Regions from separate parts of the Polycladomyces abyssicola genome, predicted to be linked through region 2. Evidence: a T-box and tRNA genes for the amino acid it is inferred to sense, from the RefSeq annotation. Region 2 holds a T-box; the other holds one or more tRNA genes.
The links. A T-box is a leader RNA that pairs with one kind of tRNA and senses whether it is charged. The one in region 2 lies ahead of leuS (leucine--tRNA ligase), so its partner is inferred to be a tRNA-Leu.
Positions count from the first base shown of each region.

Region 1 (11,659 bases), 440 kb from region 2:
TGGAGCTTTACTGCAGCCTGATATTGAATCTAGGTACAGCTTGTACAGGATAGGTGGGAGCCTGAGAAGCCGGAGCGCCAGCTTCGGTGGAGGCGCCGGTGGGATACCACTCTGGCTGTACCGGGGTTCTAACTCGCAGCCGTGATCCGGCTGGAGGACCGTGTCAGGTGGGCAGTTTGACTGGGGCGGTCGCCTCCTAAAAGGTAACGGAGGCGCCCAAAGGTTCCCTCAGCGCGGTTGGAAATCGCGCCTAAGAGTGTAAAGGCAGAAGGGAGCTTGACTGCGAGACCTACAAGTCGAGCAGGGACGAAAGTCGGGCTTAGTGATCCGGTGGTTCCGAGTGGAAGGGCCATCGCTCAACGGATAAAAGCTACCCCGGGGATAACAGGCTAATCTCCCCCAAGAGTCCACATCGACGGGGAGGTTTGGCACCTCGATGTCGGCTCATCGCATCCTGGGGCTGAAGTCGGTCCCAAGGGTTGGGCTGTTCGCCCATTAAAGCGGTACGCGAGCTGGGTTCAGAACGTCGTGAGACAGTTCGGTCCCTATCTGCCGCGGGCGTAGGAAATCTGAGAGGAGCTGTCCTTAGTACGAGAGGACCGGGATGGACGCACCGCTGGTGTACCAGTTGTGTCGCCAGATGCATCGCTGGGTAGCCAAGTGCGGACGGGATAAGCGCTGAAAGCATCTAAGCGCGAAGCCCCCCTCAAGATGAGATTTCCCATCCCCTCGTGGGAGTAAGACCCCTTGTAGATGACGAGGTAGATCGGTCCGAGGTGTAAGCGCAGTAATGCGTTGAGCTGACGGATACGAATCGGTCGAGGGCTTCCCCTCACTCGCAAGTGAATGCAGACGATCCCGTAACCAATTTTGAAGGTGTAACCAAACACCATATCCTGTCTGGTGGTGATAGCGGAGGGGAACCACCCGTTCCCATTCCGAACACGGAAGTTAAGCCCTCCAGCGCCGATGGTACTTGGGGCGGGAGCCCCTGGGAGAGTAGGACGCTGCCAGGCAGGTTTTCTCCTCTATAGGCAACGCGGAGAGGTGTCCGAGCTGGCCGAAGGAGCACGATTGGAAATCGTGTAGGCGGGCAAAACCCGCCTCGAGGGTTCGAATCCCTCCCTCTCCGCCATTTTCATGCCGACTTCTGGATTACAGGAGTCTTTTTTCAACAATTTGAAAACGAGGAATCCGGTTGACGGATCCCCCTTCACTATGTTAGGATAAATTTCGCCTTGGTTCGGTAGCTCAGTTGGTAGAGCAGAGGACTGAAAATCCTCGTGTCGGCGGTTCGATTCCGTCCCGAACCACCATTATGCCGATGTAGCTCAATTGGTAGAGCAACTGACTTGTAATCAGTAGGTTGGAGGTTCGAGTCCTCTCATCGGCACCACGGGTAGTGGAGGGGCGTAGTTTAATGGCAGAACAGAGGTCTCCAAAACCTCCAGTGTGGGTTCGATTCCTACCGCCCCTGCCAATTAATCCCGGAATCCGTTTTGAATCCGGGTTTCAAGCTCTCGAAGCGCCGATTGTGCTCTGTCGATCCATTTCTCATCGACAGGAGCGTCTTTAACGGCCGGTTCTTGGAACTGGTCGATCAAGCCGGAAAAGACACCGGTATTGACACGATCATCCGGTCCGGCTTGGAATTCGTGACGCAGCACAAAAGGCCGGCCGAGCTTGACGGTGGCGTTGGGGTCACCGATTCGCCCTTTGACGGAGGAAACGGGAACGCGCAGGTAAGATTGATGCGCATCCGATTCCCGGTCTAGGGCCTTGTCAAAGTAACCGTGGTCATATTCATACGCACCGCCCAATTGGAATCCTTCTTTATCAAGCAGGGATTCCACGTCGGCAAAACGTCCCTGTACGTTTTCGATGATGGGTGAGTGTAGTGGGATCATGGATACCCCTCCTTTCAAAATAGTGTGCGACAGGATACTGTCGATCATACGACAAGGCGGCATAGCCAAGTGGTAAGGCAGAGGACTGCAAATCCTTTATCCCCGGTTCGAATCCGGGTGCCGCCTCCAAAATCTAGAAAAAAATTTCTTCGAAAAAAGGGTTGACATCATGAACAAGCTATAATAAAATAAATGATGTCGCCGCTGATTGAAGGACAAAAAACAAAACACGCGGACGTGGCGGAATTGGCAGACGCGCAAGATTCAGGATCTTGTGGTCGCAAGACCGTGGGGGTTCAAGTCCCTTCGTCCGCACCAACCATGTGCCCTTAGCTCAGCTGGATAGAGCGTCTGACTACGAATCAGAAGGTCGGGAGTTCGAATCTCTCAGGGCACGCCAAAGAACCACCATCCGCATGGATGGTGGTTTTTCCTTTCTTGGAAACAATCTGCTGACACGGGTTTTAACCACTGCATGATTCCGGGTGCGCTGTTTTCCCTTTTGCTCAAAGGTTGCTCATGGGTAACCCAATATCCTGTCGAGTGAGGAGTGGGTACGGGAAATAGCAGCCGGGGTCTGGATTTCCCACAGCGGCTACCTACTTCAAACGATTTCGATCTCATCGCTTGTTCAATTACCATCCACACTTTCGGATCTTCCGTTCCGATATACCAGTGGGTTACACCCCCGATATTGGGATATCGCTGAATGATGACATCCAGTTTGGCTTTGTAGCTGATGGTGTCCTGGAAATATCCTGTCTGAGTTTTACCATCTCGTCGATTCACCAGATAAGGTTCATGGTTTGCATCGCGCCGGAGGGGCCATCCATTTTGAAGCAGCACTTGTGCTGAGGAATAGGTTAAAGGATCTGGCGATGTCCGATCTGTCTTCCAAAGTTGGCCGACCCACGGAAAAACCACTTGGATTTTGTCCACCGGTATTTGAGTGACTGCAAAATCGAGAACTTTTACCAACCACGTGAGCGGGGTTCCGGGCCCCGGCTTTTTTAAGCTGTAGTTAAAAGTCATGATATTCACTTTGTCTGCATATCGGCCGAGATGTGCCCAGTCCTGAGCGATCTGCCCGGACCAATCTCCCGGTTCCCGGGTTTTGGGAAAGACGGAGATGTGAAGTTGTTTTCGTTTGGCGTGCAAATTCCGGGCGACAAGCACGACAAAGTCGGACAAGCGCTCTCGGTCCTGGGCGAGCAACGGCTCCAAGTTTAATTCCACACCGTCGATTCGTTGTTGCTCGGCCCATTGTACGATTTGTTTCGTCAAAAAACGTCGTCGGTCTGCCGTTTCCAGCCAGTAATGCAGACGCTTGGGATCCCACCCGTTTCCCAAAGAAAAGATGATTTGGATCCGATGTTGTCGCACCAGTGTCAGGGCTTTTTCGTTCTCTTTCGCCGAAGGAATGAGACCGATGGTGCCGTTCTGTTTTATTTCGTACCAAACGAAATATGCTGTGTCTATGGAGTCAGTATGTCGCTGAAAGGAAGTGGTGGCGGCATTCGTTTGCCAATACGGTACATAAACGGCCACCTTGGACCGGATGGACGGAACCGGCCGGTTGGCGGTCGGCGGAGCGACAACAGGTGGTGACGGGTGGGGCCTCCCGGCTTGGTCTGATGGGGTATGCTGATCGGTTGAATGCCAACGGTTATGTTTAGGTGGTACCGGCTGTTTTGCATCAGGGTAGGGAGAAGGGCCAGACTCCGCGTCTGTTTCTCCCCATTCATCCTCTCCTTCCCAACCGTACGGATCATCATCGTCGCTGGCAAACGGCTGAGTTGAAGACGGATCAGAAGGGTTTTGCTGTGGTTTCGTCACTTTCACCAGAGGGGCCCACCGGTTGACGGCGTATAGAATTCCCGCACTTGACGTGCCTGTAATCAACATAAACAGCAAAACGGTCCAAGTGGTAAATGACAAACCCCGCCACTGCCACGATCGTTTCTCCGGTTGTTTTTCGGGTGAAGATGGCGGTTTCGGTTTTCGATATAAATCATAATGATTCCGCATGGTCCTCTCCTCCTGAAAAATGGGTACATGCCCATCATAATGAAACGGCTCTGTGGGCAATAGTGCCAAAGGTCCTGATTTTTTTTTGTCATTCAAGGATGCTTATCCCTTTTCCTTGCATGGAAGGAAAAGGGATTATCCGTATAGTAATAACCGGTAGTGAGAAAAGGGGGGCCATTTCATGTGGAAAATGTGGTGCGGGCTGTTGCTGGCGTTTTTGTTGTGGGGAACTGGGGTAACCGGGCAAGCGATTCCCCAGACACAGGCAGAGGAAAGAAAGGCGGCGATGATGGCGGACTATGCCATGGAAATCAGGGAGAAAACACCACGGTCCGATGGGATTTACCATGTGGATACGCCCGCTATGATTCAACGGCTGAAGGAACTGAACATCAATACCTACTATTACCTTGTGTGGCATGAACGGACCGACTGGGATGATTTTGTTCATGAATTCATGCCTGCAGCTCAGAAAGCGGGCATCCATGTCATTGTTTATCTGGTCCCGCCGACGGAATCGACGGGGACGAGAAAATCGTATCCATATGTGACGGATTATCTCGCATGGGCACGGGCGATTGCCGAGATGTCGAAGCAATATCCCAATTTGATCGGTTGGGCAATTGACGATTTCAATCACAATCTGGATTTCTACACCCCGGCATATATGGAACAGATGAAAGAGACGGCCAAAAGCATCAATCCCGATCTGCAGTTTTATCCTGTCATGTATTCGGTGGCGTTGAACGAGGATTTTCTGAAAACGCGCGGTGCATTTATTGATGGCGTCATTCTGGCTTATCGGGACGATCCGTATCGAAATACGCAAATCTGGGCAACCGAACCGGCGCAAATTGAACAGGCGAGCGCGCTCACCCAAAAATACGGATTGGACCTGATTTGGATGGTGTACGCGTCCAAATTGTCCCGTACGCCGGCCAATCCCAGTCCCGTTTATGTGCGGGAGGTGTTACAGACGGCGCTGGACGCAGTGCGGGACGGGAAGATGGATGGAGTGGTCACCTACTCTTTGGCCAAGGAAAATCTGGCCGAACCGGAGGATCATAAAGCGGCCGATGGGAATGGTTATCTCAGCTTTTTCGTCCCGGCGGCAGTAGCCACCCGTCCTGGCGATCATGTGGATGCTACACAAACGATCCGTTCGGTACCCGGTCAGACGGATTCGTACAAACTCACTTTTCGGACGATGGACGAAGGCCCCAATGCCCCCGGATATCATGTGAAGCAGCTGCTGGTCGACGGGCAAGTCGTTTGGGAAGAGGATGTCGCAACGGAACTGACCGATCTCAAGTGGCGGGAGATCAGCCTAGATTTGACGCCGTATCTGAAAGGGAAGCCCCAAGCGACGCTGACGTTTCGGCTGATCGAAAAAAATGGCGTCAACAACTATTGGACCAATGTCGGTTTCGATTCGATCCGCACCGAAGGGTTTGAACTGGACAATCCTGAATTTGAAACGGATGCGAATTGGTCCATCGAACGAGACATACCCCGCCTGATCGGGGAAATCCTGCATTATGACCCCGAGCGGCAAGCGCATACCTTTCATCATGTCAACACCACGTATCTGACATACGATTTGTTTGATGACATCCGACTGGCGCACATCGATGAAGAAGTGAAAACCAATCTGGTGACCACAGCCGAAAATGCGATGGATTACTATTTCTCCGAAGAAATCGACAACGCGCTGAATCAACTGGAAGCGTTGGAGAACACGATTTCGGCACAATCGGGCAAGAAGATTCCTAAGGAGACGGCTGATGCATGGTTGAAGCAAATTGATGCCATCCGCGGGTTATACCGGACACAGTAAAAGGAAAAAATTTTTTGTCTGGTATTTTCAGTATAGAAGGATTTTACAGAATAAAAGAAGTATTATATATAGGCCAATCATATCAAAATTGGGGGGAACAGGATGCGCAGCCGAACTCGAGTGTTGTTCGCAGTGTTGTTGGCCGTTCTGCTCACAGTTACCGGTGCTTCCGTACCGGCTTCCGCATGGTATGATCCTTCTAGCGATCAAACGGTGGTCAAGTCGGGTGAAGACGGGTATTACTTTGTCGAGTTGAGCGACCCTGCCATCGCGGAGTACAACGGTGGAATCCAGGGATACGCCAGGACGAAGCCCGTAGCGGGAGATAAGATCAGCATACAGTCCGAAGCCGTTCAGTCCTATGCCAAACACTTGAAGAGCAAGCGAGACGCGGTGAAAAATTGGCTCCGGAATCAGGCTCCTCAAGTACGGGTAGTGACTGAATATGCGATCACCATAAACGGATTGGCCGTCAAAACCAACGGCACCGACCCGAGCATCCTGCGTCAGGCTCCCGGAGTCAAGCGAGTGGTCAAAAGCATCAAGTACCGCCCGGCAATGAATGTGAGCCACGAGATCATTCACGACATCCCGATGTGGAAATCCGGTTATGACGGGAAAGGGATCAAAGTGGCGGTCATCGACAGCGGGATCGACGCCAAACATCCGTTTCTGACCGATCCTGCTTTGAAGACGCCGGAAGGCTTCCCTAAAGGGGACACCCGTTTTACCAGCAACAAGGTGATCGTCGCGCGGGTATACTCTCCGGACCCAACCAAAACACCTGAACCGATCGACAGTCACGGCACACACGTTGCGGGTACGATCGCCGGCATCGCGGATTACCAAGATCCGTCCGGTGTTGCGACGAAGCCTCTGAGCGGTGTCGCGCCGAAGGCATATCTGGGTAACTACAATGTATTTCCGTGTAACGATTGCGAAGCGGAAAGCATTTATATCGCCAAAGCGGTGGAGGACGCGGTACGGGACGGAATGGATGTGGCCAATCTGAGCTTGGGCGGTCCGGCCGAACCCGGGTTTGACCTGCTGGCGGAAGTGGTCAACGCGGCTGTCGACGCCGGGATGGTCACCGTCATCTCCGCAGGGAACGAGGGACCCGGACCGATGACAATCGGTTCTCCCGGAACAGCGGACAAGGTGATCACGGTTGCCGCTGTGACCAACAAGCACTTCATCGGGTTACCGATCAAAGTGACGGTGGACGGAGTGGAAAAAACTCTGCCGGCCGGTTCCTCCGCACCTGGCGGACAAATCCAGACGCGAGTGGCAGCGCCGCTGGCCGTCGTCACCGATGATAACGGTACGGCCTGTCAGGGAATCACAGCCGATTTGACCGGCAAAATCGCCGTGATCAAGCGCGGTGGATGCACGTTCACGCAAAAAGCTACAGCGGCTCAGGATAAGGGAGCTGTCGGCGTGATTTTGATCAACAACAGTGATGGTGATCCCACTGCCATGTTGGTGGAAGAAAGCGTCACGATTCCGATGGTGATGGTGTCGCTGAATGACGGGGATTGGATTTTGAAGGGACAATCGGCGTCCGCCGTGTTGGAACCCCTCCCCGAGCGGGAATTCCTCACGACCAATGACAGCTATATCGCTAACTTCTCCTCCAGGGGACCGACGGTAAACTACACGCTGAAGCCGGATGTGGCCGCAGTCGGGGTAAATGTGTACTCCAGCGTGGTGGGAGGCGGCTTGGCGTCATACAATGGTACCTCGATGTCGGCACCTCATGTCGCCGGAGCGGCGGCCTTGTTACACCAGGCACACCCTGATTGGACACCGCAGGACATCAAAGCGGCGTTGATCGGTACCGGAAGGGATCCGAAGAGTGCGGCCAACCCGTTGGAAGTGGGCGGTGGAATCATCGACGTGGCCGCGGCCAATAAGCCGGTCGCTTTGGCCAATCCAGCGAGCCTGAGTTTCAAAATCGTGCCGCCCAACGGACAAAACAGCAGCAAAACCATGCAGGTAACGGTCAAAAACACCACAAACACCAAACAGATGTATTACATCATTGTTGACAACAAAGGAAATGTCAAAACAAGCGCTACCTATATCACCGTCAAACCGGGCGCTGAGGGCACGTTCGATGTGACCGTTTCCGGAAAAGGAAAAACGTTGGGGCTGGATTATACAGGATACATCACGTTGTTGGCCAAAAACGGCAAAAAGATTCGCATCCCATACCACTATCGGGTGGATCATCCCTAAAAATCAAATATCCCGGACCATTGCGGTCCGGGTATGTTTTTGATCTTATTTGAGGTGTTAAGACGCCTCTTTTTTTTGGGTTGTGTCGATGATACCGCCACCGAGACATACTTCCCCATCATACAATACCACGGATTGACCGGGTGTAACGGCCCGTTGTGGACGGGCGAATTCCACCAGAATCGTGCCGTCATCCCGGGGATGTACGACCACTTCCTGATCCGGTTGGCGATAGCGAAATTTAGCGGTACAACGGAAGGAACCCTTCGGCGCTTCCCCGCTGATCCAATGTACGTCGGTGGCGATGAGCGAATCGGAATACAGTGCAGGATGATCGTGTCCCTGTGCGACATAAAGAATATTGTTTTCCAGGTCTTTGCCAACCACAAACCAGGGCTCACCCGTTCCGGAACCACCGATCCCCAGACCGTGACGCTGACCCAAGGTGTAGTACATCAGGCCGTCGTGTTGACCTTTGTATTCACCGTCCAAGGTGCGCATTTCCCCTGGTTGGGCTGGGAGATAATGGCTTAAAAACTCTTTAAAATCCCGCTCGCCGATAAAGCAGATTCCTGTGCTATCTTTCTTTTTGGCGGTGGCCAATCCGGCTTCTTCGGCGATGCGTCGTACTTCCGGTTTGGTCAGGTGCCCGATGGGGAACAGCGTACGTGCCAGCTGTTCCTTTCCGACCATGTAAAGGAAATAAGTTTGATCCTTATTGGGATCCGCACCGCGAAGCAGTTGAACCTCTCCATCCGTTCGACGTACTTGGGCATAATGACCGGTGGCGATGTAATCGGCTCCTAATTGCAGGGCTTTCTCCATGAATTCGCCGAATTTGATTTCCTTGTTGCACATGACGTCCGGGTTGGGCGTCCGGCCTTTGCGGTATTCATCGAGAAAGTAAGCAAACACTTTGTCCCGGTATTCCTTTTCAAAATTGACCGAGTAGTATGGGATACCGATTTGGGCGCAAACCCTTCGGACATCTTCAAAGTCTTCCGTTGCGGTGCAGTTGCCGAACTCGTCGGTGTCATCCCAGTTTTTCATGAACAAACCGATCACGTCATATCCTTGTTGCTTCAACAGAAGTGCGGAGACCGACGAATCGACGCCGCCGGACAAGCCGACGACTACACGCGGTTTTTTACTCATATGATCAAGTCCCCTTTCGTCGTGAATGCTTGCCGGATCAAGGGGGAACGCAGTTCGCTTGTTCCTTCCTATCTTCTCCATTATAATCAAAACCAAGTGATGGACATAGTATCCACTAAAGGAATGTTGTATTTCACTTATTTAAAGTTAGTATATCACAGATGTCAAGGGTGAAAAGAAAGGGATTATGATGGCTACCATTATTGGTAAGAAAAAACTGACACCCTCTCAAATTTTGGTGATCGGGTTCGCTGTTACCATCCTGATCGGGGCCTTGTTGCTTACTTTACCCATCTCAACGGAAAACGGTCAGCCGCTTCCATTTGTCGATGCGCTTTTTACGTCTACCTCCGCCGTTTGTGTGACGGGGCTGGTTGTTCGAGATACGGCGACGACCTTCAGCACTTTTGGAGAATTGGTTATCATCACCCTGATCCAGGTAGGCGGATTGGGATTCATGACGTTCGCCACTTTGTTGGCGGTCTTGCTGGGAAAGAAAATCGGAGTAAAAGAACGACTTGTTTTGCAGGAAGCATTTAATCAGTTGAAAATGGCGGGCGTCGTCAAATTGGTTTTGTATGTCGTTTTCATCACTTTCACGATCGAAGGGCTGGGAATGGTCGCACTGGCCTTTCAATGGGTACCGCAATTCGGGTGGGAAAAGGGTATGTACTATTCCTTTTTTCACGCGGTTTCCGCTTTCAACAATGCGGGCTTCGACTTGTTCGGAGATGTGTACGGGAAATTTTCCGGTTTGACGCATTTTGTTGAATCACCGATTGTCAGCTTGACCATTTCCAGCTTGATCATTCTCGGCGGGATCGGTTTCATCGTCATCGTAGAGGTAATTCAGTACTATCGAACCAAACGGTTGAGTCTACATACCAAATTGGTGCTGTCCGTATCGGCGATCTTGATTGTAGCTGGCACGCTGCTGATCGTGCTGGTGGAATGGATGAACCCCAAAACACTGGGTCCGCTGTCTATCGGCGGCAAAGTCTTGGCTGCTTACTTCCAATCGGTCGCACCGCGGACGGCCGGTTTCAATACAGTGGACATTGCAGGTTTGTATCCGACGACGCAATTTCTGATCGTGATTTTGATGTTCATCGGGGCTTCCCCCAGTTCGACGGGTGGCGGCATTAAAACGACGACGTTGGCTGCCATCTTGTTGTCCGTGTGGACCATGGTACGCGGACATGATGATGTGGAGTCGTTCCGCCGTCGCATCCCCAGCACACAGGTGTACAAGGCGTTGACCGTCACCGTGGCCGCGTTGACGTTGGTGATTACGGTAACCATGATTTTGACCATCACGGAAAGTCATTATTTGGGACGTGACATCCTGCCGGCAATGTTTGAAACCGTATCTGCCTTCGGTACGGTCGGTTTGACAATGGGGTTGACGCCGCACTTGACGGTGGCGGGCAAGTTGCTGATCACGTTGACGATGTTCGCTGGACGTCTTGGACCGGTTACCATCGCGTATGCCATCGCCAAACGGAATGAACAGCGCCCATTCCGATATCCGGAAGAACGGCCGTTGATCGGATAGAGACAGAAAAAAGAGGGAGCAAGGTGAAAATGGTCGCAAGAAAGAGGTGTCCTGCTTCCAGGGGGGATGGTTTGGGTACCGATGATAATCGGAGCGGATCATGATGGAGCGAAAAGGATGAAGAACGGATGCCGGATCACCAATGGGGGGATCCGAGCATGAGAAAAAGCTTGACAGGTACGGCTATCTTGTTGCTCTTACCGATTGTTGGGGTGCTTGCCTGGGGAGTAAGATTCATTTTTTCCCCGGATGGGTGGCCCGTTTTGATCGAGACAGCTCCCAAGTGGATGGGTGTATGGTTTGGGTCGGTGGCGGTAGGCTTGGTTGTGACGCTTCTCAACCTGGCGGTGGCATTACCTGTGGCAAAGATGTTGTCTCACGTGGAATGGAAGGGAAAACCGGTTCTACCGGGCTACTTCCTATTTGTCATCGTACTTTTGACTTTTACTTTTACCATGATGGGGACGGACAAAGGGCTAGTGGGTTTGGTACTGATGGTGTTGATCCCTACCCTCCCCACTTCCATCCTCATGCTGAACTATGCTTATCAATCAATCGGGAAAGACATGGTGGAGCAGGCCAGTACCCTGGGGGCTTCTCCGGTCCAGGTGTTTTGGACGATCACCTTGCCCCTGTTGCGTCCCAAGATCGAACTGGTCTCTTTGCTGGTTTTTTTCACCGCAGTCGGCCAATCCCTTTTGATCTGGTGGTTGGAAGGTGGTCGTCTCCCTGTCATATCCGCACTGATTCACGGCGGATTGAACCGGACGACCGCCACGGTTTGCTTGTTTCTGTTTGTTGCTTCCGGTACCGCTGCACTGATCTGGATGTGGTGGATGGAACGAAAACATAACGGCAAACGTTCGCAAGGGGAGGGATGCGGTTGAAAGAAATATTGAAGTTGGAAAAGTGGACCGCATCACAAAACAGGAAAACTGT
Region 1 covers NZ_AP024601.1:2,648,659-2,660,317, reverse strand. Annotated here, with positions in the region: rRNA gene KI215_RS13290 (23S ribosomal RNA) at 1-834, shown strand, start outside; rRNA gene rrf (5S ribosomal RNA) at 900-1,016, shown strand; tRNA gene KI215_RS13280 (tRNA-Ser) at 1,042-1,135, shown strand; tRNA gene KI215_RS13275 (tRNA-Phe) at 1,241-1,316, shown strand; tRNA gene KI215_RS13270 (tRNA-Thr) at 1,321-1,396, shown strand; tRNA gene KI215_RS13265 (tRNA-Trp) at 1,407-1,480, shown strand; gene KI215_RS13260 (YugN family protein) at 1,482-1,907, opposite strand; tRNA gene KI215_RS13255 (tRNA-Cys) at 1,963-2,036, shown strand; tRNA gene KI215_RS13250 (tRNA-Leu) at 2,139-2,225, shown strand; tRNA gene KI215_RS13245 (tRNA-Arg) at 2,231-2,307, shown strand; gene KI215_RS13240 (glycosyl hydrolase family 18 protein) at 2,295-3,935, opposite strand; gene KI215_RS13235 (hypothetical protein) at 4,117-5,772, shown strand; gene KI215_RS13230 (S8 family serine peptidase) at 5,875-8,010, shown strand; gene mnmA (tRNA 2-thiouridine(34) synthase MnmA) at 8,068-9,165, opposite strand; gene KI215_RS13220 (TrkH family potassium uptake protein) at 9,353-10,720, shown strand; gene KI215_RS13215 (ABC transporter permease) at 10,879-11,607, shown strand; gene KI215_RS13210 (ABC transporter ATP-binding protein) at 11,604-11,659, shown strand, end outside.
Region 1: it has a tRNA-Leu gene. The T-box ahead of leuS (leucine--tRNA ligase) is inferred to sense a tRNA for this amino acid. The anticodon was not compared.

Region 2 (11,659 bases):
CAAGGGGAAGCAGGCGTTATCGTGCCGCCGGAAGGATATCTGCGTGAAGCCTACCGAGTATGTAAAGAACACAACGTCCTGTTCATCGCCGACGAGATCCAAACCGGGTTCGGTCGAACCGGTCAACTGTTCGCCTGCGACTGGGAAGACGTCCGGCCTGACCTGTATGTGATGGGGAAAGCGTTGGGCGGCGGTGTGATGCCGATCTCCGCCGTGGCCGGGGATAAAGAAGTGATGGGGGTATTCGAACCGGGCTCCCACGGTTCCACCTTTGGCGGCAACCCGTTGGCCTGCGCCGTCTCTGTGGCTGCACTGGATGTGCTGGTGGAAGAAAACTTGCCTCAGCGCTCTCGTGAATTGGGCGAATATTTCATGGCTGAACTGAAACAAATCCAAAATCCGATCATCAAGGAAATCCGCGGTAAAGGCCTCTTCATCGGAATGGAATTGTATGAACCGGCTCGTCCGCATTGCGAACGTCTGGCTGAAGAAGGTTTGCTGTGCAAAGAGACGCACGAAAACACCATCCGTTTCGCCCCGCCGCTCACGATTACCCAAGAAGAGCTGGATTGGGCACTGGCCAAAATCCGGAAAGTGTTGTCTGCTTGATGTACGATATAAGAACCCCCTCGATCCACGAGGGGGTTAAAATTTGGCTCGATTCACGGCACAGTCAAACGGTCGCGAAACTTTTCCAGTGTTTTCTCCCCGATCCCCGGAACGTTGGCCAGCTCGTCCACCGAGCGAAAAGGACCATGTTCCTCACGATAACGTATTATAGCCGCTGCTTTGGACGGTCCAATCCCATCCAGCTGATCTAGCTGTTCCGCCGTGGCAGAGTTGAGCGAAATTTTGCCACCGTTAGCCGTCGTGCCCGACTGAGTCCCGCCATCTGGAACCGAACCGGTTGCACCGGCCACGGGAGGAGGCACCTGTTCCCCTTTTCGCGGGATATAGACCACCATCCCGTCAGCCAACGGCTGAGCCAGGTTGACCCGATTCACATCCGCTGACGGTGCCGCACCTCCTGCCTGTTGCATCGCGTCCTGCACACGTGAACCGCCTGACAACTTGTACACACCCGGATGGTTGACCGCCCCCTTAACGTCGACGACAATCTTGGCGGCTTTTTCCCTATTTCCGCTCGACGGTGTCGCCGGCAGAGCTGGTTTGTAGGCGGGCAGGGTTGGAACCGGTGCAGTCTCTTCCCGACGGTTGATCAACAACACGATGAGTCCAATCACCACCAGCGCCAGCACCCCTGTCGCCAGCGCCCACTTATTGACCCGGTGATACCACTTTTCCTCCCACACCCTTACTCCCCCTTTCCTCATATTCCTCCCCGCTCCTGCATAGAGTTAAAGGAGAAATGTCAGCGTCATGCGGATGGGGAGGGTATTGTGATGAAATTCGGCTTCATCGGGACGGGAAGCATGGGAAGCAATCTGGTACTCGCGTTTGTCCATTCCTACGCCATGCAACCCGATCGTATCATCGTTTCCAACCGTACCCGCGACAAAGCGGAACGGCTGGCTCTGGATTGCCCTGGCATTCATGTGTCCGATCACAATCGGGATACGGCCAAAAAGGCGGATTGCATCTTTCTCTGCGTCAAACCGGGAGATTTTCGACAGGTGTTGGATGAGATACAGGATGTTGTCCGGCCGAACCAATACGTCATCTCCATCACCAGTCCGGTGATGATCCGCGACTTGGAAGAGCATCTGGACGCGAAGATCGCCAAAGTGATCCCTAGTATTTGTCATGCGGCATTGTCGGGTAACGCTCTGTTGATACCCGGAACCCGTTTCTCGGATGAAGACACCCAGTGGTTATACCAGCTGTTCTCCTGCATCAGCAAACCGCTGTACGTCGACGAAGCCCATACGCGTGCCGCTTCCGATTTAGCCAGCTGTGGTCCTGCGTTTCTTGCCAACATTTTGGAGCAATGGATTCAAGCCGCCGTCAAAGAGACCGGACTGCCTGTAGAGACCGCCACCTCCCTGGTGGAACAGATGATCGTCGGCACAGGAAAACTGCTGACAGAAAACGGGTTCACGCTGCAATCCCTCCAGGATCGGGTGGCCGTTCCCGGCGGGATCACGCGCGAGGGACTCCATCTGTTGGATGAGGCCTTCATCCCCTGCTTCACCCGCCTTTTCCAAATGACACACATGAAATTTTCTGAAGACCTCCGCAACGTGCAGCAATCGTTCCAACGCGCTGAGAAAAATCTTTGAGAGTCTCCATGCTTGTAAGAACGGGATTTCTGAAGCGCCAGACGTCCGGTCCGATTCTTTTAAGGACTTACTGTCTCATCAACACTTCAAATGATGCCCCCACATGTCATGCCCCGACTGAGCCGTTTTCATTTTACCATGTATTTATTGGAATACCTGCATGATTTTCTCATGAAAAAACCCGGTTCGCGGCTGCATTTGCAGCTGAACCGGGTTTGAAACTATTCGGCATCTCAAGTGGATGGTCGATTGGGACCTTTTACTTTTTTTTCTTTGTTCTCATCCACGGCACTGCCCAAGGTTGTTCCTTCCTGCGCCAACTTGGCATCACGAGCTTCGTCCGCTCCGATCGGCGGTAATTTCGAATCGGGTTCCACGCGCATGTACCAGACATCCTTTCCCTCGGATTGCCGATCTTTGGATCTGATCGGCGGTTATCCTTTAGGATGTGGAAGGTGTCGCTTTCTCATGCAAAAAGAAAAAGCCCGCCACATAGCGAGCTGCAACTGCTGACTGAGTGGTTGGTTCAAGCGAGTCCGAATTTCCTGTCGAGCGCCTTTAGCCATTGCCATGGAGCGCCATAGAGCGAACGAAAAAAAACAAGCCCGCTTCGGACCGGAAGCACAGGGCTCCAGGCAACGCGCCTCGCAATGGAATCCCTGCGCGTTCCGGTCCTTCATGTCGGGCTCGATCAAGTGGGTCAATTGACCACAATGTTGACCAATTTTCGCGGTACGACGATTACTTTGCGGACCGTTTTCCCTTCCAACAACGTTTGAATGCGGTCCAGCTTCATAACCAGTGCTTCCACTTCGCTCTTGTCCGCCTCGGCCGGTACAACCACTTTATCTCGCACCTTGCCATTGATCTGCACCGCAATTTCCACTTCGTTCTGCACCAAAGCCGCCGGATCGAAGGTCGGCCACGACTGGGCATGCACGCTGTCTTGATGGCCCATCCGCTGCCACAGTTCTTCGGTGATATGAGGCGCAAACGGCGCCAACAACAGCACGACCGTCTCAATCGCATCGGCCAGCGTCCCACGGTCGGCATCCTCCGGATAGGCATAGATGCCATTGACCAGTTCCATAATGGCACTGATGGCGGTGTTAAAGTGATAACGGTCATTCACGTCCTCCGTCACTTTTTTGACGGTCCGGTGCCGCAACCGGTTCAGCTCCTGGGCTTCCTTGCTTGTCGTATCGGGAGCGGGGCGTTGTTCGAACAGGGAGGCGTGCTGCTCCACCATCCGCCAAACGCGGTTCAAGAAACGGTAGCTTCCTTCCACCCCGGCATCCGACCATTCCAAGTCACGATCCGGCGGTGCGGCAAACAGGATAAACATCCTGGCAGTGTCCGCCCCGTATTTTTCGACGATGTCCATCGGGCTGACCACATTGCCTTTGGATTTGGACATTTTCGCTCCGTCTTTGAGCACCATTCCCTGGGTCAGCAGGCTGGTGAACGGTTCATCCACCGGCACCAAACCGGCATCGTACAGGACCTTGGTAAAGAATCGAGAGTACAGCAAATGCAACACGGCGTGCTCAATCCCGCCGATATACTCGTCGACTGGCAGCCATTCCTTCACTTTGTCCGGATCGAACGGCATATCTTCGTTGTGCGCATCCGTATACCGGAAGAAATACCAAGACGAATCGATAAATGTATCCATCGTATCCGTCTCCCGGCGCGCCGACTTGCCGCAGCGGGGGCATTCGGTGTTCACGAACGATTCCGACGTGGTGAGCGGATTGCGTTTGCCGTCAAATACGACGTCTTCGGGCAGAAGGACCGGCAAATGTTCTTTCGGTACCGGAACAATGCCGCAATCGTCGCAGTAGATGATCGGAATCGGGCATCCCCAATACCGTTGCCGTGAAATCAACCAGTCGCGCAGTCGATAATTGACCGTCGGTCCACCCAGCCCTTTTTCCTCCAGATGACGGGCGATGGCCTTGATCGCTTCCCGGTTGTTCAATCCACTGAAATCACCCGAGTTGACCAGTTTCCCTTCGCCGGTATACGCTTCGGTCAACTCGTCGGTGTCGCCCTCCTCCGGACGAATGACGACTCGAATCGGCAAATCGTATTTCCGGGCAAACAGGAAGTCCCGCTCATCGTGGGCCGGTACTCCCATCACCGCGCCGGTGCCGTAATCCATCAACACATAGTTGGCCACCCAGATCGGCACATTTTCGCCGGTTAAAGGATGTTGGGCAAACGCTCCCGTGAAATACCCCACTTTTTCCGCATCCGCCGCTGTCCGCGTGATTTCGGATTCTTTCCGCATGCGTTCGATAAAGTCGGCAATCACCGACTCGTTTTCCTTTCCGCGAATCAATTTCGGAACCAGCGGATGCTCCGGAGCCAACACCAAGTAAGTGACGCCGAACAACGTGTCGGGACGAGTGGTGAATACGGTCACTTTTTCATGATCCAGTTCGGGAATGGTGAAGGTGACGTGCGCCCCCTCGCTGCGACCAATCCAGTTACGCTGCATGGCCTTCACTTTTTCCGGCCATTTCGGTAAGCGGTCCAATCCTTCGAGCAGGCGGTCGGCGTAATCGGTGATTCGCAGGAACCATTGCTCCAGCTCCTTTTTCGTCACCTCCGTATCACAACGCCAGCACAACCCGTCTTCAACCTGTTCGTTGGCCAGCACCGTGTTGCAAGTGGGGCACCAGTTGACGGCCGCCTTTTTGCGATAAGCCAGTCCGCGCTCGTAAAAGAGCAGAAACAGCCACTGTGTCAACTTGTAATAGTCCGGTAGACACGTACCGACATACCGCTCCCAGTCATAGGATACGCCCAAACGGGCCTGCTCCTCCCGAATCCGCTTCATATTTTTCAACGTCCACTCGCGCGGATTCACCCCCCGCTGGATGGCGGCATTCTCCGCCGGTAGACCAAATGCGTCGGCACCCATGGGGTGAAGGACGCGATATCCGTTCATCCGTTTGAAACGGGCAATCACATCCCCGATGGTATACACCCGGACATGGCCCATATGTAACCCTTCACCCGAAGGATAAGGGAATTGTTCCAGCGCGTAAAATTTCGGTTTGTCCCGATCCTCGTCGGTCCGGTGCATGCGGCGCTCCTGCCAGACCGCTTGCCATTTTGGTTCAATTTCACTCGGTTGATACGTCCGCATGTGACCCAACCTCCTTCACACCAAAATATGAAAACCTCCCGCCCCCAGCCTTCCTTGCTAGGGACGAGAGGTTAGTTCACAACTCCCGCGGTACCACCCTAGTTGACATTTGTACAGCTACTGCCGGACAAATGCCCACTCTCATCATCCGTAACGGGGATGTTCCGCCGGACAGTACTGAACATTCCCATCCGGAGCGATGAGGCGAGTTCATCCAACCTCTCTGATCGGCTTGCACCCGAACGCCGACTCTCTGAGCAGAGGAAGCTGGACTACTACTCCTCATCCAAGCTTTGTCGAATCTTGGCTTATCGTGATGTTTGATTCACATTATATGAAACAGCTTGGACACATGTCAATGGGTTCTCTATCATTTGTTCACGTGTTTTTAACATTGTTCACAAATTGGACTCATTCCATACCGTTTGTATGTGCTTTATTGCACCTGTTGAATTTCCCTGGCATCGCCCCACAACCGTTCCAGGTCGTAAAATTCGCGTTCATCCTTGTGGAAGACGTGGACGACCACATCTCCGAGGTCCATCAGTACCCAGCGTGCCTCGGCAAACCCTTCGATTCCCCTGAGAGGAACCTTTGCCTCCTGCATCTTTTCCTTGATCGCAGTCACAATGGCTTGCACTTGCTTTTGTGAATTTCCGTGACAGATGACGAAGTAATCGGCTATTACCGACAAACCACGGATATCCAGGATCGTGACACGCTGTGCCTTCTTCTCCTCGGCAGTCGCAGCCGCCAATTGCGCAATCTCCACCAGGTTCAAAAACGATACCCTCCTCAGGATGAATTTTTTCCTGACACCCGCTCTAACACATCATTGCGGGCCAAAAGTGTCAGCGGATACACCTTTTGACCACGGTCGATCAGGAAGCGAATCGTGTTGTCGAGCGCCATCAACACGGCACGGTCCAAATCGGATTCGGCCACGGCGCGCACTTCGTCCACACCGGGAAACCGTCGGCCGGGTTCGATATAGTCCGCCAGAAACACCACTTGTTCCAAGCGCGTCATGTTTGGCCGTCCGGTCGTATGATAACGGATCGCATCCAACACCTCGGGATCCGTCACCCCCAGGCACTCACGCACCGCTTCGGCACCGACGGGGGCATGCCACAATTCTTTATTATAGTCTAACAGATCCGACGGTAAATGATGACGAATAATCCAGTCCCGCATGCGTTCATCCGGCCAATATTTGCAGTAATCATGCAGAATACCCGCCAAATCGGCCTTCTCTTTATCAGCTCCGAACCGATCGGCCAAGCGAACAGCCGTTTCCGCCACACGCAAAGTGTGTTCAAACCGTGATCGGGGTAGTTCCTTTTCTACAGCTTGCAACAATGCCTCACGTTCCATACAACCTCTTCCCCTTGATGTACTTGCGTACCGGTTCCGGCAAAAGATACCGCCCGGAAGCACCGCGCGCCAATTGCCGGCGAATCTGAGTGGATGAAACATTCACAGTGACCGGATCTTGCACCCAGATCACTTTTTCCGCGATCTCCGGGGGCAAAGCATCCGTATTCGTGCCGGGGCGTGCGTGTCCAATGATGTCCACCATTTGCAGGATTTCCTCTATTTTATACCAATTCGGCAAATCGTTCACCATGTCCCCGCCCACGATGAGAAAAAAACGATCATGTGGATGTTGTGAACACAGCTGGCGAACCGTATCCACTGTATAGGAAGGTCCTGGTCGTAACAACTCGACTGTGGACAATCGAAACTTGGGGTGATCGCAAATCGCCAGCCTGACCATTTCCACCCGGTGTTCTGCAGGGGTAATGTCTTGTCCCGGCTTGTGGGGCGGAGACGCTGCCGGGATGAACCACACCTCATCCAAGCCGACGCTTTGCGATGCCTGTTCGGCAATGATCAGATGACCGATATGAATCGGGTCAAATGTGCCGCCAAAAATGCCGATGTTCATCACACATCCTCATTTCCGCCATCATTCTCCTTGCAGTGAGGCTTCCAAAACCTCCCGCATGGTTTCGACCGGCGCCGGACGTCCAGTCCAGTGTTCGAACGCCAACACCGCTTGGTAAAGCAACATGCCCAATCCGGAATGCACACGAGCTCCCCGTTTTTTCGCCTCTTGCAATAACCGGGTCCACTTCGGCCGGTAAATCAGATCGCTCACGATGAGACGGTCATGCAAACCGGACGGGGCAATCGGAATCTCGTCCACATGCGGATACATTCCCACAGATGTGGATTGCACCAACAGGGTGGTTTCCTCCAATACCCGGTTGATGTCGGCCAACCCGACCACATCTGTCGCCGTCCACTGCCCGAGATGGGCCGCCAGTTCCTCTGCTTTTTCTGTCGTGCGGTTGGCCACCGTGATGTGCCGCACCCCTGCCGTCGCCAGTGCATGTCCCACCGCTCGTGCCGCACCGCCCGCACCGATGATCAATACGCGTTGTGCGGTAACATCCAGGCCGGTTTCCTCCTGAAGCGAGCGCAGATAACCCGTACCGTCGGTATTGTACCCGACCAATCGGCCGTTGTCGTTGACCACCGTGTTGACCGCACCGATGGCCCGGGCCGTTTCGTCCACCTCATCCAACCATTCCATAATGGCAACTTTGTGCGGGATCGTCACATTCCAACCACGGACGCCCAAGGCACGCAATCCCCGCACAGCATCGCCCAATGCTTCCGGTGCCACGTCGAATGCCGCATATATATAAGGAAGGCCGGCTGTCTGAAACGCTCGATTCATCATCTCCGGCGATTTGGAATGGGCCACCGGATGACCCAACAGCGCCACGACGCCGGTCGTTCCGTCGATATGCATAGGTGATGCTCTCCTCTCCATTTTTACCATTTCCAAGCTCTCGAAAGATGAAACCTGGTGTTCAGGCTTGTTTTCTCCACTTGCTCCGAGCAGGCGTGCCTGATCTATATCGTGGCATCACTTCCCTGGGCACGCTCCACCTGCGCCCTTTCCGGAAGCAGAGCGAGCCGACCCAGCCGCTTCCGTTCACTCGTTTCAGGAAGCCCCAGCATCACTCGCTTATGAATCCCCTTGGTTAGATGTTGCAAGTTAAGGGTGTTTTAGATGACAGACGGACGCAATTCCACCCGGATGCCTTCCGGTGCCCACACTTCAATCTCGGCTGCTTCTTTACCGACAGCGATCCATCCGAGACCCGCAATCACCAGATCCTGCTTCCCGCCACCCGGAATGTGGAATTGCTGTTTGCGCCAAGGGGGCAAGACAGACGGATCTTCCGGAGGTGCCAACAATTCACCCAGATGTGTCCGTTGAATTTCATCCGCTTTTTCATACTTGGTCCGGTGAACGTACAGTGCATTGGAAACATACAACACAAACGGCTGGCGTGGTCCCTTGATAAAATCGACGCGTGCCAGGCCGCCCAGAAACAGCGTTTGTCGGTCGTTCAGCTGATACACCCGCGGGTTGATCGTGCCTTTGGGTACGATGACCTTCAGATCGGCGGGAGAAACCCATTCGCTCAACCGATCCTTTCGTACGATGCCGGGAGTGTCAATCAAGGAGCGCCCGTCTTCCAACGGAATTCGGATTGTGTCCAAGGTCGTGCCCGGATACGGTGACGTCGTGATCGGTTGACCGCCATCGCCGAAATCATGCAACAAACGGTTGATCAGCGTAGATTTCCCCACGTTGGTAACACCGACGACGTACACGTCCCTCCCCTGTCGGTGACGCTCAATGGCCGCCATCACTTCCCGTATGTAAAAACCTTTGGCCGCACTGCACAGCACGATATCCACCGGATTCGCGCCGAGGCGTTCAGCCGACCGGCGCACCCATTCACGAATCCGCCCGTGCTTGACCGATTTGGGGAATAAATCGATTTTATTGGCGATCAACAGAAGTGGATTCTTCCCGATCCATCGCGGCAGATCTGGAATCCAACTGCCGTCGAAGTCAAACAGGTCCACCACTTGAACAACGAGGCTGTCCGTATCCGCAATCCGTCGCAGCAAGTCTTCATAGTATCCAGGATCATGGACGACGGGTGCCACTTCGTTATAATGCCGAATACGAAAACAACGCTGGCAAACGGCATCCTGCTCCGCCTCCGCCAGCACCTTCTCCGGAACATATCCCGGTTGTTTCGGGTCAGCGGCTTGCAGCGGCACGCCGCACCCCACACAGTATAACGCCGATTCCCTCACGGTCGATCCCCCCATCGCAACATTCCCTTTTCTTTCATCCAACGGAAGACAATCCGTTCCATCATCCGGTTGATCTTGGTGAAAAAGCCTTCCGATTCGGAAATCGGCACGACCAGAATCGCAAACAGGCCCATTCGTTTGGCCCCCAGCACATCGGTGAACAACTGGTCACCGATGACCACGGTCTCCTCCGGTTTTGTCTCCAAGCGCCGCAACGCCTTTTTGAACGCGCGGGTGAGCGGTTTTTTCGCACGATGAATAAATGGAATTTGCAAGGGTGTCGCAAACCGAGACACACGTGTACGCGTGTTGTTGGAAACGATCATCACGCGAAATCCCATCCCCCGTACCTGGTCCAGCCAGCTGACCAATTTGGGCGTGGCGTCGGGACGGTCTGCTTCCACCAGCGTGTTGTCCAAATCAACGATAGCCGCTTTGACCCCGCGGCGTTGCAACTGATGGAAGTCGATATCGTATATGGATTGTACATACAGATCGGGAACAATCGCTTTAAACACAGGCCCACCTCATCGATCGTCCGTACTTATATCGGCAATAACTATACCACATTTATCCCACCGAGAGCAAAAGGAACACCGCATCGAAACCATGTTCACCTCATGAATTGCGAGCGAGAAGACGCGGCAATTTGATAGGTGTAGATAAAACCGAGCGTTTCGCTGAATCCTCCTCATGGAGTAACAATAAATAGTATCATCCAATAAGAATTGCAAAAACACTTTAACTGCCCGGTGAGCGAAATACTCGTGAAACTGCTCGCACCTTGAGAAAAACCTATGGGGTTGGCAGGAGGAAGCGTCTTGCCGTACACCGATTCCGTCTGGCGGATCGACGTTACTTTTACACACCTCAGATCACATTCGCTCTTCATGAGAGGTATTCACCCTCACATTTTCGAAAGATTTTAACACCAACTATAAAGTACATTCATACGCCTTTGTTATGGTGAAAGCAATCGGTTGTCCATGGGAAAGGAGCATGGGAAATGAGTGATCGAAACACCAATACCATCGACCAAGGTCGGCGGGTATTTCTCAAATCGTTGCTCACCGGATCGGCCTTGTTTCTCGTCGACAGCCTGACGAAAGGGCCGGTGGTTGCCATCACCCGTACGGCCAACGCCGCACAAGCGGCCATCGCCACTTCTCGCTATCCCCGATACCAACCGAAGTATGCTCCCGGGATTGGTTTTCCCCAATCCGTCGCTTCCGGCGATCCTACTGCTACCGGTGCCATGCTGTGGACACGGGTGGACCCCGCTGTCTCACCGGGTCTTTCCACAGACAAGGTTGACCCCGGTCTGGTTCAGTGGATGCAGGACCCCGCCTCATCCCCCAATGAAGACGTCATCGAATCGATTCGCCAAGGGCGTTTTGTCCAGTTTGAAATCAGCGAACAAGCGGACTTCTCCCATATTGTACTCAGCGGCTTCGCACCGATTTACCAGGATTATGACCATATCGTCAAAGTGGATGTGGACGGACGTCTTCAACCGCAAACCACCTATTATTACCGGTTTATCACGCACTCCGGTCATGTCAGCCGCACCGGCCGTTTCCAAACACTCCCCGCCACGGGTGGACCTGTTCGTTCCGCCCGTTTCGGTTACGTTTCCTGTGCCGACTACACAAACGGCTACTATCATGCATATCGAATGCTGGCGGAGGAGGACCTGGATTTCGTCATCCATTTGGGGGACTACATATACGAGTCGGTCGGCGACCCTCAGTACCAAAACCCGCTACCCGACCGGCAAATCCATCTGCCCAGCGGAAAGTCGAAAGCGTTCACCCTGGCGGATTACCGGACACTATATCAAACCTACCGCTCCGATCCCGACCTGCAACGCCTACACGAACGACATGCCATGATCGCCATCTGGGATGATCACGAATTTGCCAACGATACGTATTTCCCGGCCGTCGCTCCTGACGACAGCCCGGAATCTGATCCGTCACGCCGGTTGACGGCCAACCGCGTATGGTTTGAATACATGCCGGCACGCGTCACCTTTGATGGAACGCAATCATTTGATCGTTCCATCCGCATT
Region 2 covers NZ_AP024601.1:2,207,701-2,219,359, forward strand. Annotated here, with positions in the region: gene KI215_RS11130 (ornithine--oxo-acid transaminase) at 1-609, shown strand, start outside; gene KI215_RS11135 (helix-hairpin-helix domain-containing protein) at 663-1,313, opposite strand; gene comER (late competence protein ComER) at 1,404-2,240, shown strand; gene KI215_RS11145 (hypothetical protein) at 2,474-2,623, opposite strand; gene leuS (leucine--tRNA ligase) at 2,941-5,397, opposite strand; T-box leader at 5,454-5,695, opposite strand; gene rsfS (ribosome silencing factor) at 5,834-6,178, opposite strand; gene yqeK (bis(5'-nucleosyl)-tetraphosphatase (symmetrical) YqeK) at 6,193-6,771, opposite strand; gene KI215_RS11165 (nicotinate-nucleotide adenylyltransferase) at 6,761-7,345, opposite strand; gene KI215_RS11170 (shikimate dehydrogenase) at 7,367-8,218, opposite strand; gene yqeH (ribosome biogenesis GTPase YqeH) at 8,479-9,603, opposite strand; gene KI215_RS11180 (YqeG family HAD IIIA-type phosphatase) at 9,585-10,106, opposite strand; gene KI215_RS11185 (alkaline phosphatase D family protein) at 10,595-11,659, shown strand, end outside.